Regions from separate parts of the Cupriavidus sp. USMAHM13 genome, predicted to be linked through region 2. Evidence: predicted binding sites of a transcription regulator. Region 2 holds the regulator's gene; the other holds the start of a gene.
The links. The regulator NrdR, encoded in region 2, represses ribonucleotide reductase genes. The targets are predictions, from matches to a motif close to CACNANATNTNGTG.
Positions count from the first base shown of each region.

Region 1: a site for NrdR is predicted at 2,489-2,502, ahead of BKK81_RS17365 (ribonucleoside-diphosphate reductase subunit alpha). Genes of this name have one in related genera too.

Region 1 covers NZ_CP017751.1:3,924,219-3,934,590, forward strand. The annotation lists gene BKK81_RS17365 (ribonucleoside-diphosphate reductase subunit alpha) at 1-2,268, opposite strand, end outside; gene ampD (1,6-anhydro-N-acetylmuramyl-L-alanine amidase AmpD) at 2,721-3,344, opposite strand; gene BKK81_RS17375 (sigma-54-dependent transcriptional regulator) at 3,337-5,010, opposite strand; gene BKK81_RS17380 (sensor histidine kinase) at 5,076-7,139, opposite strand; gene BKK81_RS17385 (PP0621 family protein) at 7,136-7,396, opposite strand; gene BKK81_RS17390 (cytochrome C assembly family protein) at 7,405-8,310, opposite strand; gene ffh (signal recognition particle protein) at 8,393-9,781, shown strand; gene BKK81_RS17400 (hypoxanthine-guanine phosphoribosyltransferase) at 9,860-10,372, shown strand, end outside.
Region 2 covers NZ_CP017751.1:3,568,956-3,579,327, forward strand. The annotation lists gene tolR (protein TolR) at 1-373, opposite strand, end outside; gene tolQ (protein TolQ) at 395-1,078, opposite strand; gene ybgC (tol-pal system-associated acyl-CoA thioesterase) at 1,075-1,479, opposite strand; ZMP/ZTP riboswitch at 1,597-1,697, shown strand; gene glyA (serine hydroxymethyltransferase) at 1,817-3,064, shown strand; gene nrdR (transcriptional regulator NrdR) at 3,224-3,691, shown strand; gene BKK81_RS35445 (hypothetical protein) at 4,073-4,612, shown strand; gene BKK81_RS15780 (PilW family protein) at 4,696-5,619, shown strand; gene BKK81_RS15785 (pilus assembly protein) at 5,616-6,254, shown strand; gene BKK81_RS36450 (PilC/PilY family type IV pilus protein) at 6,251-7,954, shown strand; gene BKK81_RS15795 (type IV pilin protein) at 7,951-8,421, shown strand; gene BKK81_RS15800 (GspH/FimT family pseudopilin) at 8,423-8,959, shown strand; gene ribD (bifunctional diaminohydroxyphosphoribosylaminopyrimidine deaminase/5-amino-6-(5-phosphoribosylamino)uracil reductase RibD) at 9,021-10,139, shown strand.

The DNA of each region.
Region 1 (10,372 bases), 360 kb from region 2:
GCTGTCCCAGTCCATGGTCGAGGACAGGTCCACGTCGAGGTAGCCGCCGCGCTCCTCGCCCAGCAGCTTGAGCGAGTCCTGCGGCAGGATGCCGCGATCCCACAGCGAGCCGTCGTAGCTGCTGTAGCGGCCGCGCTCTTCGGCCAGTTCGGTCGAGGCCTGGTACGCGTAGTAGCACACCGCTTCCATCGAGGTGTCGGCGAACTGCACCGCGGCGTCGCTGGCATAGGGCAAGCGCAGCACGTGCAGGCAGTCCTGGAAGCCCATGATGCCCATGCCGACCGGACGATGGCGCAGGTTGGAATTGCGCGCCTTGTCCACCGCGTAGTAGTTGATGTCGATCACGTTGTCGAGCATGCGCATCGCGGTGCGGATGGTCTTCTGCAGCTTGGCGTGGTCGAGCACGTAGCTGCCGTCGGCCTGCTGCTTCAGGTGCGCCACCAGGTTGACCGAGCCGAGGTTGCAGACCGCGATCTCGCTCTCATTGGTGTTCAGCGTGATCTCGGTGCACAGGTTGGAGCTGTGCACCACGCCCACGTGCTGCTGCGGGCTGCGGATGTTGCAGGGATCCTTGAAGGTGATCCACGGATGGCCGGTCTCGAACAGCATGCCCAGCATCTTGCGCCACAGCTGCACCGCCGGGATCTTCTTGAACAGCTTCAGCTCGCCGCTGGCGGCCTTGGCCTCGTAGCCCAGGTAGGCCTGCTCGAAGGCCTTGCCGACCTTGTCGTGCAGGTCCGGGCAGGTCGACGGCGAGAACAGCGTCCATTCCGCGTTCTCCATCACGCGCTTCATGAACAGGTCGGGAATCCAGTTCGCCGTGTTCATGTCGTGCGTGCGGCGGCGGTCGTCGCCGGTGTTCTTGCGCAGCTCGAGGAATTCCTCGATGTCGAGGTGCCACGTCTCCAGGTAGGCGCACACCGCGCCCTTGCGCTTGCCGCCCTGGTTGACCGCCACCGCGGTGTCGTTGACCACCTTCAGGAACGGCACCACGCCCTGCGACTTGCCGTTGGTGCCCTTGATGTGCGAGCCGAGCGCGCGCACATTGGTCCAGTCGTTGCCCAGGCCGCCGGCGAACTTCGACAGCAGCGCGTTCTCCTTCAGTGCCTCGTAGATGCCTTCCAGGTCGTCCGACACGGTGGTCAGGTAGCACGAGGACAGCTGCGAGCGCTGGGTGCCCGAGTTGAACAGCGTCGGCGTCGACGACATGAAGTCGAACGAGGACAGCAGCTGGTAGAACTCGATGGCACGCGCCTCGCGGTCGGCCTCGTTCAGCGCCAGGCCCATGGCCACGCGCATGAAGAAGGCCTGCGGCATCTCGATGCGCACTTCATCGATGTGCAGGAAGTAGCGGTCGTACAGCGTCTGCAGGCCGAGGTAGTTGAACTGGAAGTCGCGCGAGGCGTCGAGCGCCGCGCCCAGGCGGGCCAGGTCGAAGGTGGCCAGCTTCTCGTCGAGCAGTTCGGCCTGGATGCCGCGCGCGATGAACTTCGGGAAGTACTCGGCGTAGCGCGTCGCCATCTCGGCCTGGGTCACCTCGGCGCCGAGGATTTCCTTGCGGATGGTGTGCAGCAGGATGCGGGCGGTGACCTGGCTGTAGTCCGGGTCCTTCTCGATCAGGGTACGCGCGGCCAGGATGGCCGAGTCGTAGACCTGGCTCATCGGCACGCCGTCATACAGGTTCTTCAGCGTTTCCCGCAGGATCGGCTCGGCACTGACGCTCTGGCCGAGGCCGCTGCAGGCGTTGTCGATCAGCGCATGCAGCGCGGCCAGGTCCAGCGGCCTGCTCTGGCCGCCGTCGGTGACGTTGACCGTCACGCCGCCCTGCTGCACGCGGGCCACCGCCTGGGCGCTGGCCTGGGCGCGCTCCTGCGTGCGCTTCTCGCGGTAGAGCACGTAGGCACGGGCCACCTCGTGTTCGCCCGAGCGCATCAGCGCCAGCTCGACGTGGTCCTGCACATCCTCGATATGGAAGGTACCGCCGTTCGGACGGCTGCGCAGCAGCGCGCGCACCACGCCCTGCGTCAGCTGCTCGACCAGCTCGCGCACGCGCGCGGAAGCGGCGCCCTGCCCGCCGTTGACGGCGAGGAAGGCCTTGGTCATGGCCACCGTGATCTTGCTGGGCTCGAATGCCACCACGGCGCCGTTGCGCCGGATGATCTTGTGATCCTGGTAGCCGCTGTTAGCGGCGGCAGTCGACTGCTGGGGCGCTGCAGCGCCGGCGGGATTGGCCACGCCGGCTGTGATTTCGTTCTGGGCCGTCTGCATGAAGCACTCCTGTTTCCCGGGGTGAAAACGACAGAGTCCCCAGCAAATGCGCACTGAACAATCCCACCGCCGGCACGGGGCCGGAACGGCAAGCGGCTTGCTACATCTGCAGGGGACTCGAAAGACTGGACGCCCGGTGTCCCGGGCCGCCGGCCGCGCGATGCCTGCATCGCGACGGCTGCGTCCCCTGAGTCACATCCAGGCGAGCACGCTGCCCGACCACTAGATATAGTGGCCGGATCAGAAAACTGGACTAAGTATAGTGAAACGACACGCGTTGACCAGTCTTGACAACTTAGTTTTTGCCGAGCGGTGCCGGCCTTGCGCGCTGCCGCATGGCCGCCAGGCCGCATAGCGCAAGGCTTGGGCGCCGCATGGTGCGGGGGCGCATATTGTAGAGAAATTTTTTCGATTGGCCGACGGCAGCCGATAGCCACAAGCACCGTCAGGATTCACTTGCCAGCCGGCCTCACCGTGCGGTAAGGCAGCAGCGCCGGCGCCAGGCCAGCCTCGCCGGCCAGCCGGTCCCAGTCGAAGTGCGGGCCCGGATCGGTCTTCCGTCCGGGCGCGATGTCGCTGTGACCGGCCAGCGCGCCCACCGAGGGGTAGGCTGCCAGCAGCTCCCGCACCAGGGCGGCCACCGTGTCGTACTGGGCGGCCGTGAACGGCAGGTCGTCGCAGCCCTCGATCTCGATGCCGATGGAGAAATCGTTGCAACGCTCCCGGCCGAAGAAATCGGACAGGCCGGCATGCCAGGCGCGCGCATTGCAGGAGACGAACTGGATCAGCTCGCCATCGCGCGCAACCAGGAAGTGGGCCGACACGCGCACGTCGTGGATGGTGGCGAAGAAGGGATGGCGAGTGGCGTCGAGCCGGTTCTGGAAGAAGGCCTCGATGTCGCCGCTGCCGAACTGCCCGGGCGGCAGGCTGATGTTGTGCAGCACCACCAGCCCGACCGGCATGCCGGCGGGACGCTCGTCGAAATTCGGCGAGTCCACGCGGCGCGCCGCCGCCACCCAGCCGTCGGCGCCGGGACGCAATGCGGGCCGCAGGTACCTGGAACGCCGCTCAGCCATCGTGCCTCCCTGTGGCCAGCGGGTCGGTGCATCCCGATATCTCGGTGCCCTCGATGCCGTCCGCCGCATCTAGGGCCTCGCCCGCTTCCTCGCGCCCGTCGCCGCGGATGCCGAGTTGCTGGATGCGGTAGCGCAGCTGGCGGAAGCTCAGGCCCAGCAGCGGCGCCGCCGCCGTGCGGTTGAAGCCGGTCTGCTGCAGCGCCTGCAGGATCAGGCTGCGCTCCAGCGCCTCCAGCCGCGCCGGCAGGTCGATCGGGAAGACCACGGGCGCGCCGATCGCGCCGATCGCATCGTCGGCCAGCACGACCGACGCGGACGCGGTCGGCACCGGCACCGGCTCCGGTGCCGCCGGCAGTCCGGTGGGCAGGGCGACGGGCGCCAGCGCGGGCGCTGCCACCGGCGCCCACAGCGCGCCGCCCGGCCACGGCGCATAGTAGGCCGCGGGCGCGGCGGGCGGCGCCAGCAGGCCGGGGCGCTCCGTGCCTGCCTCCAGCGGCCCGAGATCGGCCACGTCGATGTGCTCGCCCTCGGCGAAGGCGTAGGCCCGCTCCAGCAGATTCTCCAATTCGCGCACGTTGCCGGGAAAGCGGTAGGCCGACAGCCGCTCGAGCGCCGCCGGCGACAGCCGCTTGGCGCGCGGGTCGCCGTAGCGGCCGGCCAGGTGGGCGAGAATGGCCCGCGCCAGCACCGGCACGTCTTCCGCGCGCTCGCGCAGCGTGGGCATGCGCAGTTCCAGCACGTTGAGGCGGTAGTAGAGATCCTGGCGGAACTGGCCCGCCGCCACCATGGCGGCCAGGTCCTTGTGGCTGGCGCAGACCACCCGCACGTCGACGAGATCCTCGCGGCTGGCGCCGATCTTGCGCACACGCCGCTCCTGCAGCGCACGCAGCAGCTTGACCTGCATCGCCAGCGGCAGGTCGGCCACCTCGTCGAGCATCAGCGTGCCGCCGTTGGCGGCATGGAAGAAGCCGCCGCGTTCGCTGTCGGCCCCGGTGAAGGCGCCCTTGACGTAGCCGAAGAACTCTGACTCCATCAGCGTCTCCGGAATGGCCCCGCAGTTGACTGCCACGAACGGATGCGCCGCGCGCGCGCTGATGGCGTGGATGGCGCGCGCGGCACGCTCCTTGCCGCTGCCGGATTCGCCGCTGATCACGATGGGCGCCATGCTGCGCGCCAGCCGGGCCAGCGCGCGCCGCACCTCCTGCATGGCCGCCGAATGGCCCGGCAGCAGGTCCGCGGCCCGGTTGGCGGCATCGCCCGCCGACACGTCCGCGCCGTCGCGCTGCTGCCGGCCGAGCGCGTTCAGGATCAGGTTGCGCAACTGCTCCAGCGAGACCGGCTTGGCGATGTAGTCGAAAGCACCGGCCTTCAGTGCCTCGACCGCATTGTCGGCGCTGCCGTAGGCCGTCAGCACGGCCACCGGCACGCGCTCGGGCGCGCTCGACAGCTGCCGCACGATCTCGATGCCGAGTCCGTCGCCCAGCCGCATGTCCGTCAGCACCAGGCTGTAGTGCCCGCGGGCCAGCTTTTCGCGCGCCTCGGCCAGCGAGCCGGCCAGCACCACGTCATGGCCCATGCGGCGGATCGAGATGTCGAGCAGTTCGCGCAGATCGGCTTCGTCGTCGATGACGAGGATGGGATCGGGGCCGGAAGGTCGGAACGGCATGGGCGGCGTGCGGTGGAGTGGGCGCTGGGTCGCGTGGTCGGTCTGGACGGGAGGCTCGGCCGGCCTCAGGTGCCGCCGGTCTCCGGCGTGTCGATGCGCAAGGTCAGCACGAAGGCCTTGGACGGCAGTGTATCGCGCGCGGCCGGCGCCAGCATCCCCGTGCGCTCGAGCAGCGCCTCCAGCGAAATGGTGCCGTAGCGCACCTGGGCATCGTTGGCGCCGCACAGCTCGCGCGCCATGAACAATCCCAGGCCGGTACCCTGGGCATTGCTGGTGAAGAAGGGCTCGAACAGGCTGCGCTGGTGCTCGCGCGAGACCTCGCTGCCATCGTTCCAGACGATCAGCTCGGCATGGTGCTGGTCCAGCGCATGCGCCAGCAGGCGGATCGCGCCGGGCCGGCGGCTGCAGTAGCGCCAGGCGTTGTCGAGCAGGTTGCCGACCACCTGTTGCAGCTGCGACGGCTCGAAGATGACCGGCCTGGCCACATCGACCGTCAGGCGGATGGCATTGGCATTGACTTCATGGCCGGGGCCCGCAGGCGGCGCCGCGCCGGCCACCGCCTCGGCGCGCGCCGAGCGCGAGCGCATCTCCGCGCGCCAGCGCGCCACGATTTCCGGCAGCGCCTTGTTCAGGTCCACGGCACTGCGCTCGGTACGCGGGCGGCGCGACATCTGCAGCACGTCCGAGACCACCTGGTCGAGCCGCCGCACGTTGTCGCTGATGATGCGCAGCAGGCGCGCGTCGACGTCGCCCTCGGCCCGCGCGCCGCGCCGTCCGGAGTCCGCCAGCAGCTCGCTGGCCTGGCTGATCGCCGCCAGCGGATTGCGGATCTGATGCGCCACGCTGGCCACCAGCCGTCCCATCGCGGCCAGCTTCTCCTGCTGGACCTGCTCGGCGATGCGCTCCCAGCTCTCGATATGCACCAGCACGGTGTCGCGCATCTCGCTGCGCAGCAGGGCTTCGTCCTCGGGACTCCAGGACATCGCCTCGTTCTGCGCGATGGCCAGGCGCAGGCGCGCAGCCGCCTCGGGCGACATCTCGTTCCAGGCCGCCGTGCGCATCGACGATGCCGAGCCCAGGGTGTGCGTCGACAGGGACGCGGCGAAGGTGGAGCGCAGGCCGGCCACGCCCGGCAGCAGGAAACGCAGGCGCAGGCGGGTGTGCAGGATGGGCCCGCCGCCCGAGGAAGGCCGCAGCGGCAGGGGCAGCAACTGCAGGATGCGCGGCGCGTCGTCGCGGCTGCGCAGCCAGTCGCGCAGCATTTCCGCCAGCGGCTGCAGCCGCGGGATGCGGCGCAGGTCGAACAGGATGGCTTCGCGCTGTGCGCCCGCCGCGCGCGGATCGCCGCCGCGCTCGGCGGGCTGCACGCCGAGCAGCACCACGGCGGCCGGATTGGCCGCTACCACGGCACCATTGGCGCGCAGCAGCATCACGCCGTCCTGCATGTCGTTGACCATCAGCCGGTTGACCAGCTGCTGCAGCCGCAGCTCGCGCTCGCGCGCCAGGGCCAGCTGCTCCTGTGCCAGCTGGCGGTTGGCCAGCAGGTACATCAGCAGCGCCGCGATCATGAACACCAGCCCGTAGAGGCCGGCGCCAAGCAGCGCGGGCGCGGTCTGGCGCGCCACCAGCGTCTGCATCATCGGCTCGCCCAGCACCGTCAGCGCCGACACCGCGGCGGCGAACAGCGCGAACGGCAGGCTGGTCAGCGCACCGGCCTCCAGCGCCGGCAGCAGGAAGATCATGGCCAGCCCGTCACCATGGCGCCCCAGGGCGTGGAACAGCAGCGCCAGCAGCAGCAGGTCGGCCAGCACCTGCAAGCGCACGCGGAAATGAAAGCGGCGGCGCCACAGCGCGGCGGCAGCCATCGCCAGCGCCAGCGCGAGGTAGGACAGCACCAGGCGCATCGGGCTGGCCCAGGTCCACGGCGCCTCCGGCAGGGCCTGCAGCATCTCGCCGCGCTGGGAGGGCAGCCAGATGTAGCCGAGCAGCAGCAGCCCGACGGCCAGACGCGTCCAGCAGAAGTAGTGCAGCAGGCGCCAGTGGAATTCCGGCGGCTCGGCCTGCTGCCAAGTCTGCAGCATGGCATGCAGCACGCCGGCTGGCGGCGCGGCGGGCTGCCGGGTCTTCATGCGGGCGGGCCGCTGTCGTCCGGCAGGTGGCTGCGCCGGCAATAGTGCAGGCCACGATAGGCGATCGCCTCGCTGCGCGGCAGATGCACCCCGCAGCTCGCGCACGGCACCATCGCCTCGCTGGCACTGCCGTCATCGGGGGAGGGCCTGGCCGAGCGCGCCGCCCGGCGCTCCGCGCGCAGGCGTTCCTCGGCGCGGTTGCGCAGCCACCAGAACATGCCCAGCACCACGGCCAGGAGAAGGAAGATGCGTGCCATGCCGGGCCTCAGACGCGATGCAGGATCACTTCGATGACGAAGCGGCTGCCGACGTAGGCCAGCAGCAGGATGCCGAAGGAGGCGATCACCCAGCGCAGCGCGGCGCGCCCGCGCCAGCCGTAGAAGCGCCGGCCGATCAGGATGCCGCAGAACATGCCCCAGGACAGCAGGGCGAAGACCGTCTTGTGGTCGAGCCGGAAGGCCCGCCCGAACAGTTGCTCGGAGAACAGCAGGCCCGAGGCAATGGTCAGCGTCAGCAGCACGAAGCCGGCGCCGATCAGGCGGAACAGCAGCTTCTCCAGCGTCAGCAGCGGCGGCAGCAGGTCCAGCCAGCGGCCGAGCCAGCGCGGCTCGCCCGCGCCCCCGCCCACCGGACGGTTGAAGCCGTGCAGGCGGCGCTCGGCCAGCAGCATCAGGAAAGCATGGAAGGCGGCCAGGGTGAACAGCCCATAAGCCACGTTGGCGATGATGAAATGCAGCTTGAACAGCGGCTTGGCCGCATAGCCGAGGATCTGCGAGCCGGGAAAGACCAGCGGCATCAGGCTGGCCAGCAGGGCCACCGGGATCACGATCAGGCCGAGCCCGGCCAGCGAGAAGAAGAAACTCTCGATCCAGTAGATGCCCACGCCCAGCCAGAGCATGGCCGACAGCGCGTAGGCGAAGCCGAACATCATGTGGTCGGCGGGAAAGATGGTCTCGTGCAGCAGCAGGCCGTGGCTGGCCAGGGCCCCCACCATCAGCAGGTGCCACCAGGGCGGCTGCGCCTCTCCCGCGCCGGATGCGCCCGCCATCAGCAGGGCCGAGCCGCCACCGCCCTGGGCCAGGGCGGCCAGCTGGGCATGACGCGCCGCCCAGCCGTGATAGGCCAGGCCGCAATAGAGAAGTGCCGTCAAGGCATACAGTACAATGGCCATTTGCACAGTTTACCCTAGCGCCCTGTACTGGTGGCGCCGCGGTAACGCCGCGCCCGGGCGCCAAACCTCCCCCTTTTCTGCCATGCTGGACAATCTCACTCAACGCTTGGCGCGGGTCGTCAAGACCATGCGCGGCGAGGCTCGCCTGACCGAGGCCAATACCGCCGAAATGCTGCGCGAAGTGCGCCTCGCCATGCTCGAGGCCGACGTCGCCCTGCCCGTCGTGCGCGAGTTCATCGCGCGCGTGAAGGAAAAGGCCATGGGCGAGGAGGTGGTCTCCAGCCTCACGCCGGGCCAGGCCCTGGTCGGGGTGGTGCAGCGCGAGCTGACCGCGGTGATCGGCGGCGAGGAAAGCCTGCAGGGCAAGAGCGCCGAACTGAACCTGGCAGTGCAGCCGCCCGCCATCATCCTGATGGCCGGCCTGCAGGGCGCGGGCAAGACCACCACGGTGGGCAAGCTGGCCAAGTGGCTCAAGGAGAACAAGAAGAAGAAGGTGCTGACGGTCTCCTGCGACGTCTACCGCCCCGCCGCGATCGCCCAGTTGAAGACGGTGTCCGAGCAGGTCGGCGCGGAGTTCTTCCCCTCCCAGCCGGACCAGAAACCGGTCGACATCGCACGCGCGGCGCTGGACTGGGCGCGCAAGCACTATGCCGACGTGCTGATCGTCGACACCGCCGGCCGCCTGGGCATCGACGAGGCGATGATGCAGGAGATCGCCGCGCTGCACGCCGAGCTCAAGCCCGCCGAGACCCTGTTCGTGGTCGATGCCATGCTGGGCCAGGACGCGGTCAATACCGCCAAGGCCTTCAATGACGCGCTGCCGCTGACCGGAGTGGTGCTGACCAAGCTCGACGGCGACGCACGCGGCGGCGCTGCGCTGTCGGTGCGCCACATCACCGGCAGGCCGATCAAGTTCGTCGGCGTCGGCGAGAAGCTCGACGGCCTGGAGCCCTTCTACCCCGATCGCATGGCCCAGCGGATCCTGGGCATGGGCGACATCCTCGCCCTGGTCGAGGAGGCGCAGCGCGGCGTCGACATGGAAGCGGCCGAGAAACTGGCCAAGAAGATCAAGAAGACCGGCGACTTCGACCTGGAAGACTTCAAGGCACAGATCGGCCAGATGAAGAAGATGGGTGGACTGGGCAGCCTGGTGGACAAGCTGCCGGCCCAGTTCGCGCAGCAGGCCCAGGGCGCCAACATGGACCAGGCCGAGAAGCAGGTGCGCCGCATGGAGGGCATCATCAACAGCATGACGCCCGCCGAGCGCGCCAAGCCGGACCTGATCAAGGCCAGCCGCAAGCGCCGTATCGCCGCCGGCGCCGGTGTGCCGGTGCAGGAAGTCAACCGGTTGCTCAACCAGTTCGATCAGATGCAGGGCATGATGAAGAAGCTCAAGGGCGGCGGCATGATGAAGCTGATGCGCTCGATGGGCGCCATGAAAGGCGGCATGAAAGGGTTGTTCAACCGCTGATTCCCTGCCCGCGCGGGGCCGCTCCCCGCGCACCGCCCCCACGCCCCCACGCCAAGAAACGAGATAGGAAGAACCATCATGATGACCGCCGAACAGGCCCGCGAACTGTGGGCCAATTCCGAGGAAATCGTCAGCGCAGAAGCCGTGCAGGCCTCACTCGACCGCATGGCAGCCGAGATCACCGCCAAGATCGGCGACACCTTCCCGCTGGTGCTGTCCGTGATGGGCGGCGCCGTGGTCTTCACCGGCATGCTGCTGCCCAAGCTGGCCTTCCCGCTGGAATTCGACTACATCCACCTGTCCCGCTACAACAACAAGACGGTGGGCGGGGAAATGCAATGGCGCGTGGCGCCGCGCGAATCGGTCAAGGACCGCGTGGTACTGGTGCTCGACGACATCCTCGACGAAGGCGAGACCATGGCGGCCATCCGCCAGCGCATCATGGACATGGGCGCGCGCGAGTTCCACGCCGCCGTGCTGTGCGAAAAGACGCTGGCCAAGGCCAAGCCCATGCATCCGGACTTCTGCGGCTTCACCGTGCCGGACCGCTATGTGTTCGGCTGCGGCATGGATGCCAAGGGCTACTGGCGC
Region 2 (10,372 bases):
CCAGCACCGCCTCGTAGCGTACCGAGCGGTCGGCGGCGATCACCACCGGCTGGTCGGGATTCTCTTCCTGGCGCTGGTTGACGAAGGCGATCAGGCCGGCCTTGTCGAGCTTGCGGTCGAAGGCCTTGCCGGCACTGTCCTGGCCGCGCGCGCTCAACGCACCGTCCTCGTGCACGGTGACGACGATGGGCGGCGTCTTCTGCTGCGGGGTGGCGTTGGCCACCGTGGGCAGGTCGACCACGGCCGGGCTCACGATCGGCGCGGCCACCATGAAGATGACGAGCAGCACGAGCATCACGTCGATGTACGGCACGACGTTGATCTCGGCACTGGCGCGGCGGCGCGAGCCGCCGCGACGCTGGATGGCTGCCATAGCTTGGCTCCTTGCTGGCGATCAGCGCGTCTGGCGCTGCAGGATGTTCAGGAACTCTTCCATGAAGCTCTCGAAACGGATTGCCAGCCGATCGATCTCGGTCGCATAACGGTTGTAGGCGATCACCGCGGGAATGGCGGCAAACAGGCCGATGGCCGTGGCCACCAGCGCTTCGGCGATGCCGGGCGCCACCGAGGCCAGGGTGGCCTGCTGCACATTGGACAGGCCGCGGAAGGCGTTCATGATGCCCCACACGGTGCCGAACAGGCCGATATAGGGGCTGACCGAGCCGACCGAGGCCAGGAAGGGAAGATGCGATTCCAGCACATCCATCTCGCGCTGGTAGGCCGCGCGCATGGCGCGGCGGGCAGCGTCGAGCAGCGCTCCGGCGTCGTTGCTGCGCTCGCGCGCCTTCAGGAATTCACCCATGCCGGACTCGAAGATGCGTTCCAGCGCCCCGGTGTTGTGGCGGTTGTTGACCGCGCTGTTATACAGCGCCTGCAGGTCGCCGCCGGCCCAGAAATCGCGCTCGAAGCCTTCGGTCTGGCTGCGCGCGGCGCGCAGCGCCATGTGCTTGCGGAAGATGTAGGTCCACGAGAACAGGGACATCACCAGCAGCAGCGCCATGACGGCCTGCGCCAGCAGGCTGGCATGCAGCACCAGCGAAACGATGGACAGGTCTTGCGAGACGGTCACGGGATTCATCGGGCGGTCTTGATAGTTGCGAGGACGGGGGCGGGGATGGGGGCGGGTCGAAATGTGGACTTGTCTACACAGCCGACCCGGATGGCGCCGGTCGCCAGCTGCTGCTCCCCGCGCCACGCTTCTTGGGCGAATTGGACCGAGGCCGGCCCGACCCGTTCAATCCGGGTCCGGATCTCGATCTGGTCGTCCAGGCGGGCGGGCGCATTGTATTCCACCGCCGTGCTCCTGACGACGAAGACCACGCCGGCCTCGTCGGACAGGGCCTGCTGGCCGATGCCGAGCGACCGCAGCCATTCGGTGCGGGCGCGTTCAAAGAATTTCAGGTAGTTGGCGTAGAACACTACGCCGCCCGCGTCGGTATCTTCCCAATACACGCGCAGGGTCCAGACAAAGTTCGTCATGGCCGCGATTGTAGCGGAGCCGTGCGCGACATTGACGTAAACCCTTGGCCTGCCCGCCACAGCCATGCCGCGCCGCTTGCGGCCGGCCCGAGGCTCGCGTAGACTCGCGCCAACCATTCCATCTTGCGCGACTGGCGAAGTCAGTGGGCACTACCACGAGGAAGCGCAAGTTCTCTGGCGTGAAGTTCAGACGCCTGCCGCTCGCCTGGGCAGCGAATGGGAAGCAGGGTGCGCCCTGCGCCGGCCGCAACCAGGCCGGTGCAGGTCGCATGTGCCTTCCCCCGCGCGCCCTACCCCCGAAGCCAAGTCGGATCCCCTTTTCAAGACGAATCCCGCCATGTTCGAACGCAGCCGCTATACGATCGACCAGATCGATCCGGAACTCTTCGCCGCCATCCAGAAGGAAGACCAGCGCCAGGAAGATCACATCGAGCTGATCGCCTCGGAAAACTACACCTCGCCGGCCGTGATGGCCGCGCAGGGCTCGCAGCTGACCAACAAGTACGCCGAGGGCTATCCCGGCAAGCGCTACTACGGCGGCTGCGAGTACGTCGACGTCGTCGAGCAACTGGCGATCGACCGCGTCAAGCAACTGTTTGGCGCCGAAGCCGCCAACGTGCAGCCGAATTCCGGCTCGCAGGCCAACCAGGGCGTGTTCTTCGCCGTGCTGAAGCCGGGCGACACCATCATGGGCATGAGCCTGGCCGAAGGCGGTCACCTGACCCACGGCATGGCCCTCAATATGAGCGGCAAGTGGTTCAACGTGGTCAGCTACGGCCTGAACGCCCAGGAAGACATCGACTACGACGCACTGGAAAAACTGGCCCAGGAAAAGAAGCCCAAGCTGATCATCGCCGGCGCGTCCGCCTTCGCCCTGCGCATCGACTTCGAGCGCATCGCCCGCGTGGCCAAGTCCATCGGCGCCTACTTCATGGTCGACATGGCCCACTACGCCGGCCTGATCGCCGCCGGCGTCTATCCGAACCCGGTGCCGCATGCCGACTTCGTCACCACCACCACGCACAAGAGCCTGCGCGGCCCGCGCGGCGGCGTGATCCTGATGAAGGCCGAGCACGAGAAGGCCATCAACTCGGCCATCTTCCCCGGCATCCAGGGCGGCCCGCTGATGCACGTGATCGCCGGCAAGGCCGTGGCCTTCAAGGAAGCACTGGCGCCCGAGTTCAAGGCCTACCAGCAACAGGTGGTGAAGAACGCCGCTGTGCTGGCCGAGACCCTGATCGCGCGCGGCCTGCGCATCGTCTCCGGCCGCACCGAGAGCCACGTGATGCTGGTCGACCTGCGCGCCAAGCAGATCACTGGCAAGGAAGCCGAGAAGATCCTCGGCGACGCGCACATCACCGTCAACAAGAACGCCATCCCCAACGACCCGGAAAAGCCCTTCGTCACCTCGGGCATCCGCCTGGGCTCGCCGGCCATGACCACCCGCGGCTTCAAGGAAGAAGAAGCCCGCCAGGTCGCCAACCTGATCGCCGACGTGCTGGACAACCCGCACGACGAGGCCAATATCGCGCGCGTGCGCGAGCAGGTCGCCGCGCTGACCAAGCGCTTCCCGGTCTACGGTTGAGGCATTAAGACCGCCTGCCCCGCCGCCCGCCCGGGCGGCGCCAGGCTCGGGCATGCCGGCAGCCGGCATGCCCGCCCGCCCCTCGTCAAGGCGGGCGCGCCATGACAGAATCACAATACGGCCGGCGCAGCCGCTCCATACATCCCAAGGTGGTCAGGCATGAAATGTCCCTTCTGCGGTCATTCCAACACGCAGGTGCTTGACACCCGCATGTCCGAAGAGGGCGACACCGTGCGCCGCCGCCGGCGCTGCGAATCCTGCGACCGCCGCTTCACCACCTACGAGCGCATCGAACTGTTCTTCCCCGCCATCGTCAAGAAGAACGGCTCGCGCGAGGACTACGTCCGCGCCAAGCTCAAGGACTCCATGCGCACCGCGCTGCGCAAGCGCCCGGTCTCGGCCGAGGCCATCGACGATGCCATCACCCGCATCGAGGAAAAACTGCTGTCGCTGGGCCAGAAGGAACTGCTCAGCAGCCAGGTCGGCGAACTGGTGATGCGCGAGCTGCGCAAGCTGGACAAGATCGCCTACATCCGCTTTGCCTCGGTCTACCGGAGCTTCGAGGACGTGTCGGAATTCCGCGAAGTGCTGGAAGAGATTTCCGCCAGCCCGGCCCGCAAGGCCTGAGCGCCGCCTCCCTTCAACCCTTTCGCTTCACGCTTCTGACTGCCGTCGCCAGCGCCGGCTCGTGGCTGGTGTTGATGCTTCAGCCCGGCAGGCTGGCGTCGGCGCAGGTGTTGACCTCGTGCCCGCGCTGACGCAGTTGCGGTTCACGCCATGCGTGACATCGGAGTAGCTGCCGGCGCTGCCCAGGTTCTTGAAGTGGCGGATGCCGGGTAGTGTACCGGCCGACCCGGGGCAGGTCTTGCCGGCATGCCTCCATCGCATCCTGGTCCTCGGCGACAGGCCGGCGGGCGCAACATGATGACGCCAACTCGTGACAGGCCGACACGTCGGTCCGGCAGCCAGTCCCTATGCTGACCGGTAACCAGATCGACGGAGGCTGCCATGCCAGGTCCTGCTCCCATCCGCACCCACTGTCCCGGCGGCACCGACGGCGCCGGCCACCGCTATCGCCCCATCCGCAGCGGCCGGGCAGGCCTGTTCCGGCGCAGCGGGATGGCCGGCCGCCGCGGCCGTCGCCACCTGGTGCCCCCAGCGCACCCCGGCGCGCATGCGCGCCGCTTGCCATGCCGCCGGCACCCACGCAAGCGGCCCGGATACGTCCTGACTGAAAGCCTGGCTGCGCTTGCCCTGGCCATCATGGCCATGCTGCCGCTCGCCGGGCTCTCGCCGCATGCACTGCAGGCCTTGCGCCATGCCGAGGCCTTCGGCGCCGCCACCCGCGCCGCGGTCGAGCTGATCGAAGCCGACGCGCCGGAGCGGGCACTCCCCCCGCTCCAGGGCGCGGGCGTACTGGCGCTGCGCTCCTGCGACCGCCTCGACAGCCTCGGCTGCGCTGCCGGGCGCCGGCTGGCGGTCGCGCGGCTGGCCCGCGCCGGCCTGGCGCCGCAGGATATGGCGCTCGTGCTGTGGAGCCGTCCGTGACCGGCGGCGCCCGCCGAAACTCCCAAGCCAGGTCGCGGACGTCGCCGGCTCCCGCTGCGCGCCGCCACCACGGCGGGCACGGCATGCGGACCGGGCAATATCGCGGCCTGTCGCTGGTCGAGCTGCTGGTCGGACTGGTACTCGGCCTGCTGGTGATGGGCCTGGCCGCCGTCACTTTCCAGGCGCTGCAGGCCGCCTACCGGCTGGCGGTGGACCGCATCCTGCTCGAGGAACGCGGCCAGCGCGCGCTGGCAGCCGTGGCGCACCTGGTCCGCCACGCCGGCTGGCGTCCGGCCGACGCCCCCGCGCTGCCACCCGGCGCGCCGCCGGTGCTCAGCGGGCGCGACGACTGCGGCCAGCCGGCGATCGGCCAGGCACTTTCCTGCGGGCGGCGCGCCACGGGCGCGAGCGACGCCCTGCTGGTTCGCCTGAGCGGCAGCGCGCAAGGCAGCGACCCGACCGTCCCGGACGGGACCATGACCGACTGCGGCGGCTACCCGCTTGCCATGCAGGCGGTCGACGAAGCCGGTGCCCCGGTCGCCGGACATGCCGCGGCCAACCTGCTCTATCTCGGCGTCGGCAACGATGGCGAGCCCCAATTGCTGTGCCGCTACCCCAGCCGGCGGGCCGGGCGGGCACTGGCCGGCGCGTGGACCTCCGGCGCGCTCGTGCGCGGTGTGGAAACGCTGCAGTTCCGCTACGGCGTGGACCGCGATGGCGACGGCGCCGTCGACGACTTCCTTTCCGCCGCGGAGATCGAGGACGGCGGTGCCGCCTGGAACCAGGTACGTGCCGTGCAGGTGGCCATGGTCCTGCGCGGCGAACGGCCGCAGGCCGGCGCCGGCCCGGCCGCCCCCCTGCTCCTGTTGCCGCGCCGTCCGCAGGACGTGCCCGCCGCGCCCGGTAGCGACACCGTATTCCTGCCAGCCGATGGTCACGGACTGGTGCGCAAGGTCTTCGCCGCCACCTTCCGCCTGCGCAACCCGATGGAGCACGGCGCACCATGAGCCCGTCGCCTCGACACCACCCCAGCCCGGCCCTGCGCCGATGCCGAGCGTGCGACCGCGGCGGCGCCACCTTGCTGGCGACGGCAGTCCTGCTGCTATCGGCAGCAGGCTGCGCGCTCGCCCTGCTGTCCTTCCTGCTTTCAGCCAGGCAACTCGCCACGCTGCAGTTGGAGCGCGAGATCGCCCTGCACGCGGCGGAGGCAGCCCTGCTCGACGCCGAGGCCGACATCGCCCAGTCGCTGCGCGCGGTGGCCAGCGGCGACGGCACACGCCTGGCGGATTGGCCGCTCCCCGGACAATGCGGCAGCGGTCCGCTGCGAGGGCTGTGCCGCACCGAACGCGGCGGCGTGCCAGCCTGGCGGGCCTGGCTCGAGGCCGGCCAGGGCCTGCACGAAATGGGCGTCGGCTTCGGCGACATCACTGGCAACCGATTGCCGCAGCTGCCGCCGGAGGCTGCCGGCGTCACCCTGCGGCCGCGCTACCTGATCGAGCGCCTGCCCGACAGCGCGGGAAACAGCCCCCCGGCTTCCGGCTACGGCGAGACACTCCCGCTGCCACGCCTGCGCATTACCGCCATCGGCCTGGGCCGCGGCGCCGTGGCGCGCGCCGTGCTGCAGAGCGAGTTCCAGCCATGAGCGCCATCGTCATCGTGCGTTTCGTCGGGGCGGCCATGCCGACGCTGGGTGCGCTGGGCGTGGCGGCCGGCCTGGCCTGCCTGCCCTCCCCGGCCTGTCGCGCGACCGCCGGCCCCGGCCCAGACGGACGGCCGACGCCGGCGGTGCCGGCCGGCCTGGTGTTCCTGGCAGGAGCGGACGGACGCCTGACGGCGCGCGCCCTGCCTGCGGACGACAAGGCCGGGCCGGCGCCAGCCCGCTGGCGGGTGACGGTAGCGGTCCCGCGCCAGGCCGGAGCCGGTGAGCGCCGTCCTGCGCGACCGGTGAGCCTGCCTCCGCCCGCCTGGCTGCCGGGACAGCAGGGACACGCCGCTTTCGTGGCACGCCAGGCCGACCGCCCCGCCCTGGTCTGGCTCGGCGCCGGCGACGGCCGGCTGCGCGCCTTCGACGCCGCCACCGGCGCGGTGCTTGCCGCGGTCGCCCCACCCCGCTTCACCACCGGCGCCGGGGAGGCGCCGCCGAGCGGCCCGCCCTGCCCGGCTCCGCAGGCCGCCGACGTCCGCCTGCTCGACGGTGCCTGGCGCACCGTCCTGCTTTGCAGCGTGCAACTCGGTGGTACGCCGGCGGCCGCCCTCGCCCTCTACGTGCTCGATGTCACCCGCGTCGTCGCCGGCAGCCCGCCCCCCGCGGTGCTGCTGGCACGCGCCGCCTCGCCTGCGCTGGCATTGACCGCCACCGGGCCGCTGCGCGCGCTCGCCCTCGGCAAGCCGCAACAGCCCCGCTGGCACGTGATGGCCACGACCGGCCCGTCGGCCAGCGGCGATGGTCCCGGCCTCGCCATGCTGCCACTGGACGTGGGCGCGCCGGACCTCACCCTGCCCCTCCCGCGCGAGGCCTGCCCTGGCGGGCAGCAAGCCACAGCCATCCTCGCCGCCGATGTGCTGGAAGACACGGACGGCCTGGCGCGGGCAGCGTATGCGGTGGACGATCAAGCACAGCTATGGCGATGGGACCTGCCGGTCGCCGAGACGCCCGGCACCGGCAAGCCTGCCGCCTGCCTGCATGCCCGGCCGGCCCCGGCTGACCCGCTCGCGCCGCAGGGCACCGCGGCTGCACCGCTGATCTTCCCCACCGCGAGCGGGCCTCTGGTGGTCTACGGCCACGGCAGCACCGTGCGCGCCGTGGCCGACACGGGCACACCCGCGCAGGAAGCCCGGCCACTCGCAACAGTGCTGGCCGAAACGACTGGCGCCGGCAGCGTACTGCGGCGCGCCGGCGGCACCCCGGCATCCGCTGCTTCCGGCTGGCAACTGGTATTGCCGCACCCCGGCGAACGCGTACGGCACCTGCTGAAGGCGGGACCGGCCCATGTCGCCATCCTCACCGTGGACGCTGCCCGGCAACCACGCGGCTACCTGGTCGGCGCCGGTCTCGGCGAGTCGATCGGCAGCCTGGGACCGGGACAGGCCGCGGCGCATTACACGACCGGCCGCGCCGTCGGCCCGGATGCCCACCTGCTGGTCGCGCAGGCAGCGCCGCGGCGACGTGGCGATACGCCCGCCCGGGCGGAGGCACCGCAATGGGAAGATGCCGCCTACACCCTGTGGTCCATCGACGGCGGCCATGCCACCCCCTTGAACCGCATCTATGCCTCCCGGCGCAAGGGGCGCCTGGGCTGGCGCGAGCTGATCCCTGCGCCGGCCGTGGAGACCGCGCCGTGAGAGGCCACCCGGTCAGGCCTGCCGCACGGCCCCGCCAGGCCGCCTTCACAGTGCTGGAACTACTGTTCGCGCTGGCCATCGTGGCCGTGCTGGCGGCCATCGCGATGCCGGCCTGGCAGCAGCACATCGAACGGGGCCGCCGCCAGGAAGCCAAGGCTGCCCTCGTCGCCGCCATGCTGGAACTGGAACGCCACGCGCTCGCCACGGCGAGCTACGCTGCGCCTGACGCGCCGGCAACGGTCGCGGGGCAATGGCCGCGCGCGGTGCCGCCGCCGCCCGCCGCCGCGCGGCACATGCTGCTGGCCGCCGCCTGCCCACAGGCCGGCATCGACCGTTGCGTGGAGTTGCATGCGGTACCGATGCAGGCGGATCCCCGCTGCGGCACGCTGATCCTGCGCAGCACCGGCGAATGGCTGGTGCAGGACGGCGCCGCCGGACCGCCTCAGCCCTTGCCTGGAGACTGCTGAGATGCGCCCCTGCCTCTGCTCCGGCCCACCCCGGGCAGCTCGCGGCGCCACGCTGGTTGAACTGCTCTGCTGCCTGGCGCTGCTCGCCATCCTGGCCGCAACGGCCTATCCCGCCTGGCAGGCGTGGCTGGCACGCCAGCGGGTGGTGTATGCCGCGGACCGCCTGGCCGGCTCGCTGGCGCTGGCTCGTTCGACCGCGGCGGCACGGCGCCAGGAGGTCCTGCTCGAAGCGCTGCCCGGCGCCACCGGTTTCGACCGCGGCTGGCGCCTGCGCCTGGCCGACGCCGACGGCACGCTGGCTGTGGTGCCGCTGCAGCAGGCCTGTCTGCGCGTGCGCCTGCGCGGCGCCGGCGAGGGTGCCGCCTTGCGTGTGAGCGCTGTGGGATACTCTCGGTCTGAGCACGGCGGCTTCTTCGCTGCCACCTTCGCGCTGCGCTGCCAGGACGAGCAGCGGCATCTCAAGGTCGGCGCGCAGGGCCGGATCCGCATCTGCACGCCGGGTCGGGATATCGACTGCGGCAACGCAGACCCGCCCTGAGCCTGCGGCCCCCCGGCCCATCCGCCGCGCCAGCCGAACCGGAACCCAAGCGATTTCTCTCATGTTCTCCGATACCGACCACGCCGCCATGCAACAGGCGCTGGCGCTCGCCACGCTCGGCCTGTATATCACCACGCCCAATCCCCGCGTGGGCTGCGTACTGATCAAGCATGGACAGGTCATCGGGCAGGGATCCACCCAGCCCGCCGGGCAGGACCACGCCGAAGTCCAGGCCCTGAAGGACGCCGCCGCGCGCGGCTTCGACCCGAGCGGCGCCACCGCCTACGTCACGCTGGAGCCTTGCAGCCATTTCGGGCGCACGCCGCCCTGCGCCGACGCCCTGGTCCGCGCCGGCGTGGCACGGGTGGTCGCCGCCATGGAGGATCCGAATCCGAGCGTGTCGGGACGCGGCCTGCAGCGCTTGCGCGCGGCCGGCATCGACGTCCGCTGCGGCCTGCTGGAAAAAGAGGCGCGCGAGCTGAACATCGGTTTCGTTTCGCGCATGACGCGCGGCCTGCCCTGGGTCCGCGTCAAGGTGGCGGCCTCGCTCGACGGCCGCACCGCACTGCATGACGGCACCAGCCAGTGGATCACCGGCCAGGCGGCACGGGACGACGGCCATGCCTGGCGCGCCCGCGCGTGCGCCATCCTGACCGGCATCGGCACCGTGCGCGACGACGATCCGCAATTGACCGTGCGCGCCGTCGAGACACCGCGCCAGCCGCAGCGCGTGCTGGTCGATTCGCGGCTGGAAGTCCCGCTGGACGCTCGCATGCTGGCCCCCCAGCACGGCCCCTTCGGCAGGCCGGCACTGGTCTTCTGCGCGGTGGACGCGCCGGAGCGCCGCCGCGAGCTGGAAGCGCGCGGTGTCGAGGTGATCGTGCTGGCCAATGCGCAAGGCAAGGTCGACCTGCACCAGATGATGGTGGAACTGGGCCGGCGCGGCATCAACGAGCTGCACGCCGAGGCCGGTAACAAGCTGAATGGCTCGCTTGTGCGCGAACACTGCGCCGATGAGTTGCTGGTCTACCTGGCGCCCAGGCTGCTGGGTGACGCACAAGGCATGTTCAACCTGCCCGCCCTGGCGCGTCTGGAAGATGCGCCCGCTTTCCGCTGGCATGAGGTGCGCCAGATCGGCGACGACCTGCGCCTGCTCGCCCGCCGCGCCGACCACGCCTGACGGCGCGCCGCCGCCCTGTCGCGCCGGGCTTCGGCCCGACGTGGCCGCTCAGGCGGGCGCGGAGCCTGCTGCGGTCCGGGCGCGGGACCGGCCGCATCGGCACGCCCGGGAAGCCGGAGCGGCCCGCTTGGCGTACAATACCGGCCTTGACCGCGCCCGCCCCGCCAGCGGCCGACCGTTCGGCCCGGCCTCTTGCCGGGCACGCCCGTCCGCCTCCTGCCCGTTTCCGTTTC